Regions from separate parts of the Terribacillus sp. FSL K6-0262 genome, predicted to be linked through region 1. Evidence: a T-box and tRNA genes for the amino acid it is inferred to sense, from the RefSeq annotation. Region 1 holds a T-box; the other holds one or more tRNA genes.
What was found. The T-box of region 1 lies ahead of leuS (leucine--tRNA ligase). A T-box ahead of a tRNA ligase gene usually reads a tRNA of that ligase, here a tRNA-Leu.

Region 1 (7,513 bases):
TCAGGTCGGCTATGCATCGTCGCCTTGGTGGGCCGTTACCCCGCCAACTAGCTAATGCACCGCGGGCCCATCTGTAAGTGACAGCCGAAACCGTCTTTCCATTTCCGATCAGGAGAAAGGAAATACTATCCGGTATTAGCCCCGGTTTCCCGGAGTTATCCCAGTCTTACAGGCAGGTTGCCCACGTGTTACTCACCCGTCCGCCGCTCATTCCGCCAGATTCACCCCGGAGGGGTCATCTGGTTTCCTGCGCTCGACTTGCATGTATTAGGCACGCCGCCAGCGTTCGTCCTGAGCCAAGATCAAACTCTCCATGAAAGTGTTGATGCATTGCTCGTCAGAGCTGACGTTGATCTTTATGATCATGTCGTTTAGTTCGTAATTGGTTGTTTTGTCCAGTTTTCAAAGATCAATGACTGCCTTGCGACAGTATCTATATACTACCACCATGATTCGATACTGTCAACACTAGTATCAGAGAAAAATAGATTATTAGCAAAGAAGACGTCGAAACGCCTTCCTTGCCGCCCCTCATCTTACTTGAAAACCAGTTCGCCTTTCCATTCCAGCATACCGCCGTCCATATTGATCACATCATATCCTTGATTCTCCATGAATGCAGCCGCATTCATGCTGCGGTGACCGCCGCGGCAGACAAGTACATATGTCTCGTCCGCAGGCAATTCAGGCAGCTTTTCAGGAATCTGCTGCAGCGGAATATGAATGGCACCTGGAATCATGCCTTGTTCCACTTCTTCCTCTTCCCGCACATCGATCACTTTATAGGCAGAAGTCCCGTTTTCAATAAGTTCATCAAGTTCTTCCGGTTGTATATTACGCATCTTACATCTCTCCTTCACTCAAATAGAATCCCTTCCGGAAACACAGAAGGGATTCATCTATCAGTTTGCTACTACATTCACCAGCTTGCCTGGAACGACGATCACCTTGCGGACAGTCTTTCCTTCCAGCCAGCTTTGCATTTGTTCATTATTCAGCGCGATTTGTTCAAGCTCTTCCTTGGATGCATCGTGCGGCACCATTGCTTTTGCCCGCACCTTGCCCATCGCCTGCAGCACGATTTCGATTTCTTGTTCTACAAGCTTCGACTCATCATGGACCGGCCATTCTGCATACGAGATTGTTTCCTGATGTCCCAGTTTGCTCCACAGCTCTTCCGCAATATGCGGTGCTACCGGCGAAAGCAGCTTGATGAAGCCTTCGGCAAAATCACGCGGGATGACAGGTGCTTTATAGCAATCATTGATGAACACCATCAATTGGGAAATCCCGGTATTGAAACGTAAAGCCTCGAAGTTCTCTGTCACTTTCTTCACAGTTTCATGATAGCTTTTTTGCAGTTCTTCGGCATCTGTATCCTGCACCTTATCCGAAAGCTCCCCTTCTTCTGTAATGAATAAGCGCCATACACGATCAAGGAATCGACGGGAACCATCCAGGCCATTTGTCGACCAGGCAATCGAAGCATCCAATGGACCCATGAACATTTCATATAGACGGAGTGTATCTGCCCCATGGGAATCAATGACATCATCAGGATTGACGACATTCCCTTTGGACTTACTCATTTTTTCATTGTTTTCACCAAGGATCATGCCTTGGTTGAACAGCTTCTGGAAAGGCTCTTTCGTCGGCACGACTCCGATATCATAAAGGAATTTATGCCAGAAACGTGCATATAGCAAATGAAGGACGGCGTGCTCTTGCCCACCGATATATACATCGACCGGCAGCCACTTCTTCAGCGTTTCAAAGTCAGCAAGCTTTTCTGGATTCTTCGGATCGATGTAACGAAGGAAGTACCAGCTGCTTCCCGCCCACTGCGGCATCGTATGTGTTTCACGCTTGCCTTTCTTGCCTGTTTCCGGATCCGTGACATTCACCCATTCCGTGATATTCGCAAGCGGTGATTCACCTGTACCGGATGATTTGATTTCATCTGTTTTCGGAAGTACAAGCGGAAGCTCTTCCTCCGGTACGCTTGTCATCGTGCCATCTTCCCAATGGATGATCGGAATCGGCTCACCCCAGTAGCGCTGGCGGCTGAACACCCAGTCACGCAGACGATAGCTTACCTTCTTGGAGCCGTGGTTGTTCTCTTCCAGCCACTTGATCGCTGCAGAAATTGCTTCTTCTTTATTCAAACCGTCAAGGAAACCAGAATTGATATGCGCTCCCTCGCCAGTATGCGCTTCTTTTTCAATATCTGCACCTTCGATGACTGCTTTGATCGGCAAATCGAAAGTCTTCGCAAACTCATAGTCACGTTCATCATGTGCCGGGACAGCCATGATTGCTCCCGATCCATAGCTCATCAGCACGTAATCGGCGATCCAGATCGGCATTTTTTCTCCGTTAACTGGATTGATGGCATATGCTCCCGTGAATACACCTGTTTTCTCTTTTGCAAGGTCGGTACGCTCCAAATCACTCTTTGCAGCTACTTCCTGCTTATAGGCATCGACTGCTTCGCGCTGGGCATCGGACGTAATTTTGTCAACAAGCGGATGCTCGGGGGACATGACAGCGAATGTAGCCCCAAACAAAGTATCCGGACGAGTCGTAAACACATCGAAGCTTTCTTCTGTGCCGTCGATGCGGAAGGTGACTTCAGCTCCTTCTGAACGTCCGATCCAGTTTCGCTGCATTTCTTTCAAGCTATCCGGCCAGTCCAGTTCATCCAAGTCCTCAAGCAGACGATCTGCATAAGCAGTAATACGCAGCACCCATTGCTTCATCGGCTTGCGGATGACAGGGTGCCCGCCGCGCTCACTCTTTCCATCGATGACTTCTTCATTGGAAAGGACAGTACCCAGGGCAGGGCACCAGTTGACTGCCACTTCATCGACATAAGCAAGGCCCTTCTTGTACAATTGAAGGAAAATCCACTGCGTCCATTTATAGTAATCTGGATCTGTTGTATTGACTTCGCGATCCCAGTCATAGGAGAAACCAAGTTCTTTGATTTGTCTTGTGAAGGTCGCTATGTTCTTTTTCGTGAATTCTTCCGGATCGTTCCCCGTATCCAGCGCATACTGCTCCGCCGGCAAACCGAATGCATCCCAGCCAATCGGATGAAGCACTTCATAGCCTTGCATCCGTTTCATACGAGATAATATATCCGTCGCTGTATAACCTTCAGGGTGTCCGACGTGCAGACCTGCACCTGATGGATAAGGAAACATATCCAAGGCATAAAACTTTTGTTTGTCAGAGGAAGTATCCGTTTTGAACGTTTTGTTTTCTTCCCAAAAAGCTTGCCATTTCTTTTCGATTTCATGATGATTGAATGACATATCATGTGCCTCCTGTACTCTCTTCAACTTGAACAATCTGACCGTGAAGCAAAGAAAAAAGCCCCTCATCCCAATAATGGGACGAGAGACTTCTCCCGCGGTACCACCCAACTTAGCGCAAATGCACGCCCGCTCGACATTCCTTAACGCGGAAAACGGCAAAAAGTACTGGCAGTTCCCTTTTGCAATTCCGAAGGCGAGTTCACAAGATGCCGGGACGGCTTGCACCAGAGTACCGTCTCTCTATAACCAAGCAGTGCTCGCTACTACTCCTTCTCCTCATCGTTCACAGTATTGTTGTGTCCAGTGTACGGAACTGCGCTGCGTTTGTCAAGATTCGGCAGCTTCCGTCCGGAATACCGAAACAGCCTCCTGCAGCTCACGCGTTACACGGTCCAGCTGCCCGACTGTCATGGCCAGCTGCTCATATGCTCCATACTGGGCGTTGGTCGAGTGGTGGACCACATCCGTCTTTGCAGTGTTTTCCTGGAGCGTACTGCTGATTTGTTCCACTCGGGTCAGCACCTCCGCCCCCAATTCTTCGGATTTAAGACTGCCACTTTGGATTTGCTGCAGCCGCTTTGCAATTGTCTCGAATTTTTCTTCTATCTCTACAAATGATGTTTCCATGCTTTCCATGGAAGCTGTTTCAGCTTTGGCTGTTTCGTGGCCGAATTGCACAGCCTCGGATAAATTCATCGTTCCCTTGCGAATTGCACCAATCGTCTGATAGATGCTATCCGCCGAAGCTTTGGATTCATCGGCTAGCTTACGGATTTCATCGGCAACGACAGCAAATCCTTTGCCTGCTTCCCCAGCCCTGGCCGCCTCGATCGCCGCATTCAAAGCAAGCAAGTTAGTCTGTTCCGCAACGGAAGCAACCGATGCCACCATTTGCTCGATTTGCTGAGAGTATTGCATGAAATCCCGCAGAGACGCTTCCATCAGCTCCCTGCTTTCTCCATTCCTGACTGTCAGCCGCTGCTGCTCTTGAACGGTTTCACGTCCGCGGACAGCAGCCTCTGCCGCAAGTTTCCCGAGCTCGACTGTCTCTGTCGCAAACGCACTGTTCTCACTTCCCTGCTTGTCCATCTGTTCAATCATGGCAACAGTCTGCTGAAGGTCGGAGGAAATACGCTGAGATCCGGATGTGATTTCACCGACCGAAGCAGCAATCTCCTTATGCAGTTCCTGAAGATTACGATTGTCCTTGTCGATTTCTTCTGACATTCCGGCTACTTCATCACTGGCTTTTTCAATGGATCGAATCAAGCTTTTCAGCTGTTCTGCCATCTGGCCGAATGACTGATTCATTTCACTGATTTCCAGGCTCCCGGTCTTTTCTATTGGCCGTACAGTCAAATCACCAGCTGCAATCTGATTCGTCCTCGATGCCAGTGCCAATAATGGATTGGCAATCGATTTACTCGTCCTTCCCGATGTGTAGCTCGTGATGATGATCAGCAGCAGCACCCCCACGACGGACACCACTATTACAAATGTGATCTGATTCTGCAATGTACGCTGTTCATCTTCATAAGCTGCCGTACTGTATGCATTCGCCATATAAATATCATTCAGCAGCCCTTGAACCCGGCTGGATAACCGAAGTGCTTCCATCTCATTCACATTCGTCAGAAGGCTCGTCACTTCCCCCTGCCATTCATCATACTTTTCCATTGCCGCTTCGAGATATGCGGATGACTGCCCTTCCGTGGTGGCAGTCAGCTGCTCGAAGCTCGATTCGCTCTGATCCAAATAAGTCCGCAATTCTGCAGCCGATGTGTCCGTACGGATCGTAGCCGTGTTCTTCAGTATCTGCCCTGCATTATTGAGCTGACTGTCAAGCCGCTGCAGCTCCAGAAGATGCTGGACCTGCTCATAACTGGAGGCGTTGATTCTCACCATACTAAAGATGATGAACGCAATGAGGGCCAAAGCCAATACACTTGTAGCTGCCGATTGAAGAAAAAGTTTCCGTGTCAGTTTCATTTAGCTCACTCCGATTCTATCAGCTTCTGTGTTGCCGTGTGGACTTTTCCTTCGACTGTGTCCGTGATACTGACGACGCCAATCGGACTCAAGCCTACCGCTTGTTCCTTCAATCCAATCATATTATCCTTCGGCAGCTCTTCCCCTTTCGATAACCGCTCCAAAAATTCGAATAAGACGTGATCGATTTGCAGCATGGCAGATGTCACGACATTATCGGGAGCAAGATAAGACTGATCGCCTCCGGCACCAATCACATATATATCCGTCAAGGAAGCTTGTCCTATCATCGCCTTTTCGGCACTTCCGGGTTCAGCAAAAAGAATATCCGCCCCCTCCTCGATCAGTTCCTTCGCCGATTGCTTACCGGCAGCTTCGTCATCCGGAGATGCTTCCCTAACAAGCAGTTCCGTTTCTTGGGATGTATCAGCCATCCCTTGTTCGAATCCTGCAAGATAAGCACTGGATCGCTCACCGATAAAGCCCGCCTTACCCGTTTTTGTCACGGTGGCAGCTGCCACACCTGCCAAATAACCCGCCTGTTTTACATCAAACGTATAGCCGAATAGATTATCTCCCTTCAAATCGGTTCCGAAAGCTATATATGTAATATCCGGATTTGCAGCTGCTTGCTCAGAGACAGCGTCCCTGGCTGATGGCTCCAAAGTGATGATTGCATCCATGCCTTCCCGAGCCAATTCCCCCAGTACTTCTTCATAGGATAGCTCTGGGGTCATTTCCTTATATGTATAGACTATATCAAGACGATCCCTTGCTTTCGTCAGGCCCTCGATGGCCACATCATTCCATTCCTGATCACCGAGTCCCGCTTCTGTCAGTATGATTCCGATACGTTTTTCTTCATCCAGTTTGGCAGCTGCCGAATCGGCTGCACACCCAGTCAGATAACATAGAAGCAGAATACAAATAGGTATTAGGACGCGCTTATACATGTCGATATACTCCTTTCTTTTCCATCACACTACTACTATGGTCCTTATATCGACACGTTTCTACATAATTTTGGTAAAATGTTTGTAAATTTATTTTTACATATCAGAGATTTGATTTGCTAAATGGAAGCAGGTAGCGGAAAATAAGAGAGAACAATTTGTCAGAGAGAGGATTCAGGAAATGCTAAAACATGTCATCGCTTATGCACACGAACTGATGGAACAAGTGATTCTGCCAGGAGATACAGTCATCGATGCGACTTGCGGCAATGGCAACGATACACTCGTGCTCAGCCGTTTAGTCGGGGAAGAAGGAAAAGTACTGGCATTCGATATACAGGAACAAGCCATTGAAATGACAAGCAAGCACCTGGCTATGCACGATGTGACGAATACGACGCTGATCCTGGACAGCCACCAGCGTGTCGATCATTATATAACCCCTGAAGATGAAGGCAAGCTTGCCGGAGCCATCTTCAACTTGGGCTACCTGCCGGGCAGCAACAAGGCCATCACCACCAACGCAGAAAGCACCATCACTGCCATCGAAAAAATCCGCCATGCCATGAAACCGGGAGGCAGGATTGTATTGGTTGTTTATCATGGCCACCCGGAAGGCGCAATTGAAAAAGAAGGATTGCTGGCCCATGTAAAGGACTATGATCAAAAACATTATGCCGTCCTGCAGTACCGTTTCCTCAATCAAAAGAATAATCCGCCGTTCATCATCGCAATCGAGAAGAAAAAATGAAAGAAGCGCGACCCCCTAGCCAATCGGGGTACGCGCTTCTTTCATTTTATTATACGCTTTGATGTTCAAATGGAAAAACTTCGATTTATTCCCGCTGGCTCTGAGCAGCGATTTTATCATCTGCTTGCCATCCGCAAGCAGGCTGACCTTGCTATCTGCCAGGTACAGACCGACCAGTCCATGATGGACCATTTCATGGAAGGACGCATGCGGCAGACGCTGCACACTTTCATTCGTCCGTTCGATGAAATAGAGCAGCCTTTCCCGCATTTCATCGGAGTCCCGGTAGTAATGGCAGAAATTCAAATCGCCCTCGGCCTCATCCTCCATTTGATCGATATAGTAATCCAGCAGGATATGCAGACCTTGCATATACGGGAAATAGCTTCGATAGATATCTTCGGCCAGCTGATGATCAAGCTCCATCCCCATTCCGTAAGATACGAAGCAGAAGATGCCAAGAGTGGATCCGCTGCAGGCAGAGAATTCATACCAAGTAA
Region 2 (7,513 bases), 1.2 Mb from region 1:
CTCTTAGCAGTATATGAATATTCTCGTCTCAATATGAAGTGAAATATTTACATTCCCTAATCGACAGAAGTATAAAGCAAAACATAAAAAATCTCCTGATAAGTTATGATTAACTTATCAGGAGATTTCATCTTGCCTGGCAGCGTCCTACTCTCGCAGGGCGAACCCAACTACCATCGGCGCTGAAGAGCTTAACTGCTGTGTTCGGCATGGGAACAGGTGTGACCTCTTCGCTATTACCACCAGACAATGCAAGAATTCATATGGAATGAACCCTCAAAACTAGATAAGAAACATCCTTGCTGTACATCTCATGCGTGCCAAGCACCGGAGTGCTTGGTCTTTGGCGTTGACTTACTAAGGGATCTGGCGCTGCGGCTAGATCCAGCTCCAAAGGCCAGAAACTATGGCCTAAGCGATAAATCCCTTCGTGAAGAAGTACACTCCACTACGGGCTTTCTCGCTTATTCCTACGTTTCTAAACGGCCTTTTCCGCTTTTCGTTTTTTAGTTAAGTCCTCGATCGATTAGTATTCGTCAGCTGCACGTGTCACCACGCTTCCACCTCGAACCTATCTACCTCATCGTCTCTGAGGGATCTTACTCATTTAAAATGATGGGAAGTCTCATCTTGAGGGGGGCTTCATGCTTAGATGCTTTCAGCACTTATCCCTTCCGCACGTAGCTACCCAGCTGTGCTCCTGGCGGAACAACTGGTGCACCAGCGGTGCGTCCATCCCGGTCCTCTCGTACTAAGGACAGCTCCTCTCAAACTTCCAACGCCCACGACGGATAGGGACCGAACTGTCTCACGACGTTCTGAACCCAGCTCGCGTACCGCTTTAATGGGCGAACAGCCCAACCCTTGGGACCGACTACAGCCCCAGGATGCGATGAGCCGACATCGAGGTGCCAAACCTCCCCGTCGATGTGGACTCTTGGGGGAGATAAGCCTGTTATCCCCGGGGTAGCTTTTATCCGTTGAGCGACGGCCCTTCCATACGGCACCGCCGGATCACTAAGCCCGACTTTCGTCCCTGCTCGACTTGTAGGTCTCGCAGTCAAGCTCCCTTCTGCCTTTGCACGCTACGAATGATTTCCAACCATTCTGAGGGAACCTTTGGGCGCCTCCGTTACTCTTTGGGAGGCGACCGCCCCAGTCAAACTGCCCACCTGACACTGTCTCCGAACCGGATGACGGTTCTGGGTTAGAATGTCAATACAGCCAGGGTGGTATCCCACGGATGCCTCCGCCGAAGCTGGCGCTCCGGTTTCCAAGGCTCCCACCTATCCTGTACAAGCTGTACCAACATTCCATATCAGGCTACAGTAAAGCTCCACGGGGTCTTTCCGTCCTGTCGCGGGTAATGCGCATCTTCACGCATAGTATAATTTCACCGGGTCTCTCGTTGAGACAGTGCCCAAGTCGTTGCACCTTTCGTGCGGGTCGGAACTTACCCGACAAGGAATTTCGCTACCTTAGGACCGTTATAGTTACGGCCGCCGTTTACTGGGGCTTCGGTTCACAGCTTCGGGACGAAGTCCCTAACCATTCCCCTTAACCTTCCAGCACCGGGCAGGTGTCAGCCCCTATACTTCGCCTTACGGCTTTGCAGAGACCTGTGTTTTTGCTAAACAGTCGCTTGGGCCTTTTCACTGCGGCTTCTCCTAAAAAGAAGCACCCCTTCTCCCGAAGTTACGGGGTCATTTTGCCGAGTTCCTTAACGAGAGTTCTCCCGATCATCTTCGGTTACTCACCGTGCCTACCTGTGTCGGTTTGCGGTACGGGCACCTATTTCCTCACTAGAGGCTTTTCTTGGCAGTGTGAAATCAGGAACTTCGGTACTAAATTTCCCTCCCCATAACCGCCTGGAATCATGTTGAGTGGATTTGCCTGCTCAACTTCCTCACGGCTTGGACGCGCATGACCAGCAGCGCGCTTTCCCTATCCTCCTACGTCCCCCCATCGTTCAAGCGGATTTAGGTGGTACAGGAATATCAACCTGTTATCCATCGCCTACGCCTTTCGGCCTCGGCTTAGGCCCCGACTAACCCTGAGCGGACGAGCCTTCCTCAGGAAACCTTGGGCTTTCGATGAAAGAGATTCTCACTCTTTTTTCGCTACTCATACCGGCATTCTCACTTCTAAGCGCTCCAGCCGTCCTCACGATCGACCTTCACAGCCCTTAGAACGCTCTCCTACCACTGACATCGTAGATGTCAATCCGCAGCTTCGGTGGTGTGTTTAGCCCCGGTATATTTTCGGCGCAGCGTCACTCGACCAGTGAGCTATTACGCACTCTTTCAATGATGGCTGCTTCTAAGCCAACATCCTGGTTGTCTAAGCAACGCCACATCCTTTTCCACTTAACACACACTTTGGGACCTTAGCTGGCGGTCTGGGCTGTTTCCCTTTCGACCATGAACCTTATCACCCATGGTCTGACTCCCAAAGTAGATTGATTGGCATTCGGAGTTTGACTGAATTCGGTAACCCGATGAGGGCCCCTAGTCCAATCAGTGCTCTACCTCCAACCATCATCCTTTGAGGCTAGCCCTAAAGCTATTTCGGAGAGAACCAGCTATCTCCGTGTTCGATTGGCATTTCACCCCTACCCACACCTCATCCCCGCACTTTTCAACGTGCGTGGGTTCGGGCCTCCAGTCAGTGTTACCTGACCTTCACCCTGGACATGGGTAGATCACACGGTTTCGGGTCTACGACCACCTACTATGTCGCCCTATTCAGACTCGCTTTCGCTGCGGCTCCGTCTTTTCAACTTAACCTTGCAGGGGATCGTAACTCGCCGGTCCATTCTACAAAAGGTACGCCGTCACCCATTAACGGGCTTCGACTACTTGTAGGCACACGGTTTCAGGTTCTATTTCACTCCCCTTCCGGGGTGCTTTTCACCTTTCCCTCACGGTACTGGTTCACTATCGGTCACTAGGGAGTATTTAGCCTTGGGAGATGGTCCTCCCGGATTCCGACGGAATTTCACGTGTTCCGCCGTACTCAGGATACACTCCGGAGGAAACCACATTTCAAGTACAGGGCTCTTACCTTCTATGGCGGGCCATTCCAAGCCGCTTCGTCTACATGGTTTCTTTGTAACTCCAAAGGAGTGTCCTACAACCCCAGAAGGCAAGCCTTCTGGTTTGGGCTGATTCCGTTTCGCTCGCCGCTACTTGGGAAATCGCATTTGCTTTCTCTTCCTCCGGGTAATGAGATGTTTCAGTTCCCCGGGTCTGCCTCGCATCACCTATGTATTCAGTAATGCGTACTATCCAATAACGGATAGCGGGTTCCCCCATTCGGAAATCTCCGGATCAAAGCTTACTTACAGCTCCCCGAAGCATATCGGTGTTAGTCCCGTCCTTCATCGGCTCCTAGTGCCAAGGCATCCACCGTGCGCCCTTCTTCACTTAACTAATAACGCATGATGCATTAAATCGCGACAATATATATTGTCTTGCTTTAAAGTTTGATGTTCTGGCATGTTGTTTCTTATCTAGTTTTCAAGGTTCACAAGAGAGATTGATCTCTCAAAACTGAACAAACAACCCAATTACGTGTCTACTACGAAGTAGTAGTTCCAATGTCCAGGTTCAGCTCCTAAAAGCTAGCGTATAGTTCATCTCGTTTCCTGACTCCAAAACCCGGAGTCTGTAACCGATCTGATCTATCCGTACGCTTTTGAACAGTCGCTTCACCTTTTCCAATTATCCTTAGAAAGGAGGTGATCCAGCCGCACCTTCCGATACGGCTACCTTGTTACGACTTCACCCCAATCATTGATCCCACCTTCGGCGGCTGGCTCCAAAAGGTTACCTCACCGACTTCGGGTGTTACCAACTCTCGTGGTGTGACGGGCGGTGTGTACAAGGCCCGGGAACGTATTCACCGCGGCATGCTGATCCGCGATTACTAGCGATTCCGGCTTCATGCAGGCGAGTTGCAGCCTGCAATCCGAACTGAGAATGGTTTTATGGGATTTGCTTAGCCTCGCGGCTTCGCTGCCCTTTGTACCATCCATTGTAGCACGTGTGTAGCCCAGGTCATAAGGGGCATGATGATTTGACGTCATCCCCACCTTCCTCCGGTTTGTCACCGGCAGTCACTCTAGAGTGCCCAACTGAATGCTGGCAACTAGAATCAAGGGTTGCGCTCGTTGCGGGACTTAACCCAACATCTCACGACACGAGCTGACGACAACCATGCACCACCTGTCACGCTGTCCCCGAAGGGAACGCCTTGTCTCCAAGGTTGTCAGCGGATGTCAAGACCTGGTAAGGTTCTTCGCGTTGCTTCGAATTAAACCACATGCTCCACCGCTTGTGCGGGCCCCCGTCAATTCTTTTGAGTTTCAGCCTTGCGGCCGTACTCCCCAGGCGGAGTGCTTAATGCGTTAACTTCAGCACTAAGGGGCGGAAACCCCCTAACACCTAGCACTCATCGTTTACGGCGTGGACTACCAGGGTATCTAATCCTGTTTGCTCCCCACGCTTTCGCGCCTCAGCGTCAGTTACAGACCAGAGAGTCGCCTTCGCCACTGGTGTTCCTCCACATATCTACGCATTTCACCGCTACACGTGGAATTCCACTCTCCTCTTCTGCACTCAAGTTCCCCAGTTTCCAATGACCCTCCACAGTTAAGCTGTGGGCTTTCACATCAGACTTAAGAAACCGCCTACGCGCCCTTTACGCCCAATAATTCCGGACAACGCTTGCCCCCTACGTATTACCGCGGCTGCTGGCACGTAGTTAGCCGGGGCTTTCTGGTCAGGTACCGTCAAGGTACAAGCAGTTACTCTTGTACTTGTTCTTCCCTGACAACAGAGCTTTACGACCCGAAGGCCTTCATCGCTCACGCGGCGTTGCTCCGTCAGACTTTCGTCCATTGCGGAAGATTCCCTACTGCTGCCTCCCGTAGGAGTCTGGGCCGTGTCTCAGTCCCAGTGTGGCCGATCACCCTCTCAGGTCGGCTATGCATCGTCGCCTTGGTGGGCCGTTACCCCGCCAACTAGCTAATGCACCGCGGGCCCATCTGTAAGTGACAGCCGAAACCGTCTTTCCATTTCCGATCAGGAGAAAGGAAATACTATCCGGTATTAGCCCCGGTTTCCCGGAGTTATCCCAGTCTTACAGGCAGGTTGCCCACGTGTTACTCACCCGTCCGCCGCTCATTCCACCAGAATCACCCCGAAGGGGTCATCTGGTTTCCTGCGCTCGACTTGCATGTATTAGGCACGCCGCCAGCGTTCGTCCTGAGCCAAGATCAAACTCTCCATGAAAGTGTTGATGCATTGCTCGTCAGAGCTGACGTTGATCTTACGATCATGTCGTTTAGTTCGTAATTGGTTGTTTTGTTCAGTTTTCAAAGATCAATGGTGGAGCCTAGCGGGATCGAACCGCTGACCTCCTGCGTGCAAAGCAGGCGCTCTCCCAGCTGAGCTAAGGCCCCATTGTATATTGAAAGTGGTCGGGAAGACAGGATTTGAACCTGCGACCCCTTGGTCCCAAACCAAGTGCTCTACCAAGCTGAGCTACTTCCCGTAATGGCGCGCCCGAGAGGAGTCGAACCCCTAACCTTTTGATCCGTAGTCAAACGCTCTATCCAATTGAGCTACGGGCGCATATTTAAAGTGCCGAGGGCCGGACTCGAACCGGCACGGAGGTACCCTCCGCAGGATTTTAAGTCCTGTGCGTCTGCCAATTCCGCCACCCCGGCAAGCTGAATTAGTTAATTTAGTAGTTATGGAGCGGAAGACGGGATTCGAACCCGCGACCCCCACCTTGGCAAGGTGATGTTCTACCACTGAACTACTTCCGCGTTTAATCTAAATGGTGCGGGTGAAGGGACTTGAACCCCCACGTCATAAAGACACTAGATCCTAAGTCTAGCGCGTCTGCCAATTCCGCCACACCCGCATAGATTAAATACGCACAGTATTAAAATTGAAATGGTGAGCCATGAAGGACTCGAACCTTCGACCCTCTGATTAAAAGTCAGATGCTCTACCAACTGAGCTAATGGCTCTAAAATGGTGCCGGCCAGAGGACTTGAACCCCCAACCTACTGATTACAAGTCAGTTGCTCTACCAATTGAGCTAGACCGGCTAAATGGTGGAGGATGACGGGCTCGAACCGCCGACCCTCTGCTTGTAAGGCAGATGCTCTCCCAGCTGAGCTAATCCTCCGGATTATGTATCTGCCTGGCAGCGTCCTACTCTCGCAGGGCGAACCCAACTACCATCGGCGCTGAAGAGCTTAACTGCTGTGTTCGGCATGGGAACAGGTGTGACCTCTTCGCTATTACCACCAGATCAGATAATCAATGTTTGTCCTTTTCTTAAGGACAAGATATATTGTAGCATTTTCTCAAAGAAAAAGCAACACTTTTTTTGAAGTAAACCTTCAAAACTAGATAAGAAACATTCATGCTGTACATCTCATGCGTGCCAAGCACTGGAGTGCTTGGTCTTTGGCGTTGACTTACTAAGGGATCTGGCGCTGCGGCTAGATCCAGCTCTAAAGGCCAGAAACTATGGCCTTTGGAGCTTTTCGTTTTTTAGTTAAGTCCTCGATCGATTAGTATTCGTCAGCTGCACGTGTCACCACGCTTCCACCTCGAACCTATCTACCTCATCGTCTCTGAGGGATCTTACTCATTTAAAATGATGGGAAGTCTCATCTTGAGGGGGGCTTCATGCTTAGATGCTTTCAGCACTTATCCCTTCCGCACGTAGCTACCCAGCTGTGCTCCTGGCGGAACAACTGGTGCACCAGCGGTGCGTCCATCCCGGTCCTCTCGTACTAAGGACAGCTCCTCTCAAACTTCCAACGCCCACGACGGATAGGGACCGAACTGTCTCACGACGTTCTGAACCCAGCTCGCGTACCGCTTTAATGGGCGAACAGCCCAACCCTTGGGACCGACTACAGCCCCAGGATGCGATGAGCCGACATCGAGGTGCCAAACCTCCCCGTCGATGTGGACTCTTGGGGGAGATAAGCCTGTTATCCCCGGGGTAGCTTTTATCCGTTGAGCGACGGCCCTTCCATACGGCACCGCCGGATCACTAAGCCCGACTTTCGTCCCTGCTCGACTTGTAGGTCTCGCAGTCAAGCTCCCTTCTGCCTTTGCACGCTACGAATGATTTCCAACCATTCTGAGGGAACCTTTGGGCGCCTCCGTTACTCTTTGGGAGGCGACCGCCCCAGTCAAACTGCCCACCTGACACTGTCTCCGAACCGGATGACGGTTCTGGGTTAGAATGTCAATACAGCCAGGGTGGTATCCCACGGATGCCTCCGCCGAAGCTGGCGCTCCGGTTTCCAAGGCTCCCACCTATCCTGTACAAGCTGTACCAACATTCCATATCAGGCTACAGTAAAGCTCCACGGGGTCTTTCCGTCCTGTCGCGGGTAATGCGCATCTTCACGCATAGTATAATTTCACCGGGTCTCTCGTTGAGACAGTGCCCAAGTCGTTGCACCTTTCGTGCGGGT

Region 2: it has a tRNA-Leu gene. The T-box ahead of leuS (leucine--tRNA ligase) is inferred to sense a tRNA for this amino acid. The anticodon was not compared.

The regions. Positions count from the first base shown of each region.
Region 1 covers NZ_CP150277.1:2,758,601-2,766,113, reverse strand. The annotation lists rRNA gene MHI54_RS14145 (16S ribosomal RNA) at 1-318, opposite strand, end outside; gene MHI54_RS14140 (rhodanese-like domain-containing protein) at 537-842, opposite strand; gene leuS (leucine--tRNA ligase) at 903-3,317, opposite strand; T-box leader at 3,392-3,606, opposite strand; gene MHI54_RS14130 (methyl-accepting chemotaxis protein) at 3,648-5,309, opposite strand; gene MHI54_RS14125 (BMP family ABC transporter substrate-binding protein) at 5,315-6,262, opposite strand; gene MHI54_RS14120 (class I SAM-dependent methyltransferase) at 6,444-7,013, shown strand; gene MHI54_RS14115 (tetraprenyl-beta-curcumene synthase family protein) at 7,029-7,513, opposite strand, start outside.
Region 2 covers NZ_CP150277.1:1,569,671-1,577,183, forward strand. The annotation lists rRNA gene rrf (5S ribosomal RNA) at 135-247, opposite strand; rRNA gene MHI54_RS08210 (23S ribosomal RNA) at 507-3,431, opposite strand; rRNA gene MHI54_RS08215 (16S ribosomal RNA) at 3,733-5,294, opposite strand; tRNA gene MHI54_RS08220 (tRNA-Ala) at 5,389-5,464, opposite strand; tRNA gene MHI54_RS08225 (tRNA-Pro) at 5,480-5,556, opposite strand; tRNA gene MHI54_RS08230 (tRNA-Arg) at 5,560-5,636, opposite strand; tRNA gene MHI54_RS08235 (tRNA-Leu) at 5,647-5,731, opposite strand; tRNA gene MHI54_RS08240 (tRNA-Gly) at 5,759-5,833, opposite strand; tRNA gene MHI54_RS08245 (tRNA-Leu) at 5,846-5,931, opposite strand; tRNA gene MHI54_RS08250 (tRNA-Lys) at 5,965-6,040, opposite strand; tRNA gene MHI54_RS08255 (tRNA-Thr) at 6,046-6,121, opposite strand; tRNA gene MHI54_RS08260 (tRNA-Val) at 6,126-6,201, opposite strand; rRNA gene rrf (5S ribosomal RNA) at 6,215-6,327, opposite strand; rRNA gene MHI54_RS08270 (23S ribosomal RNA) at 6,573-7,513, opposite strand, start outside.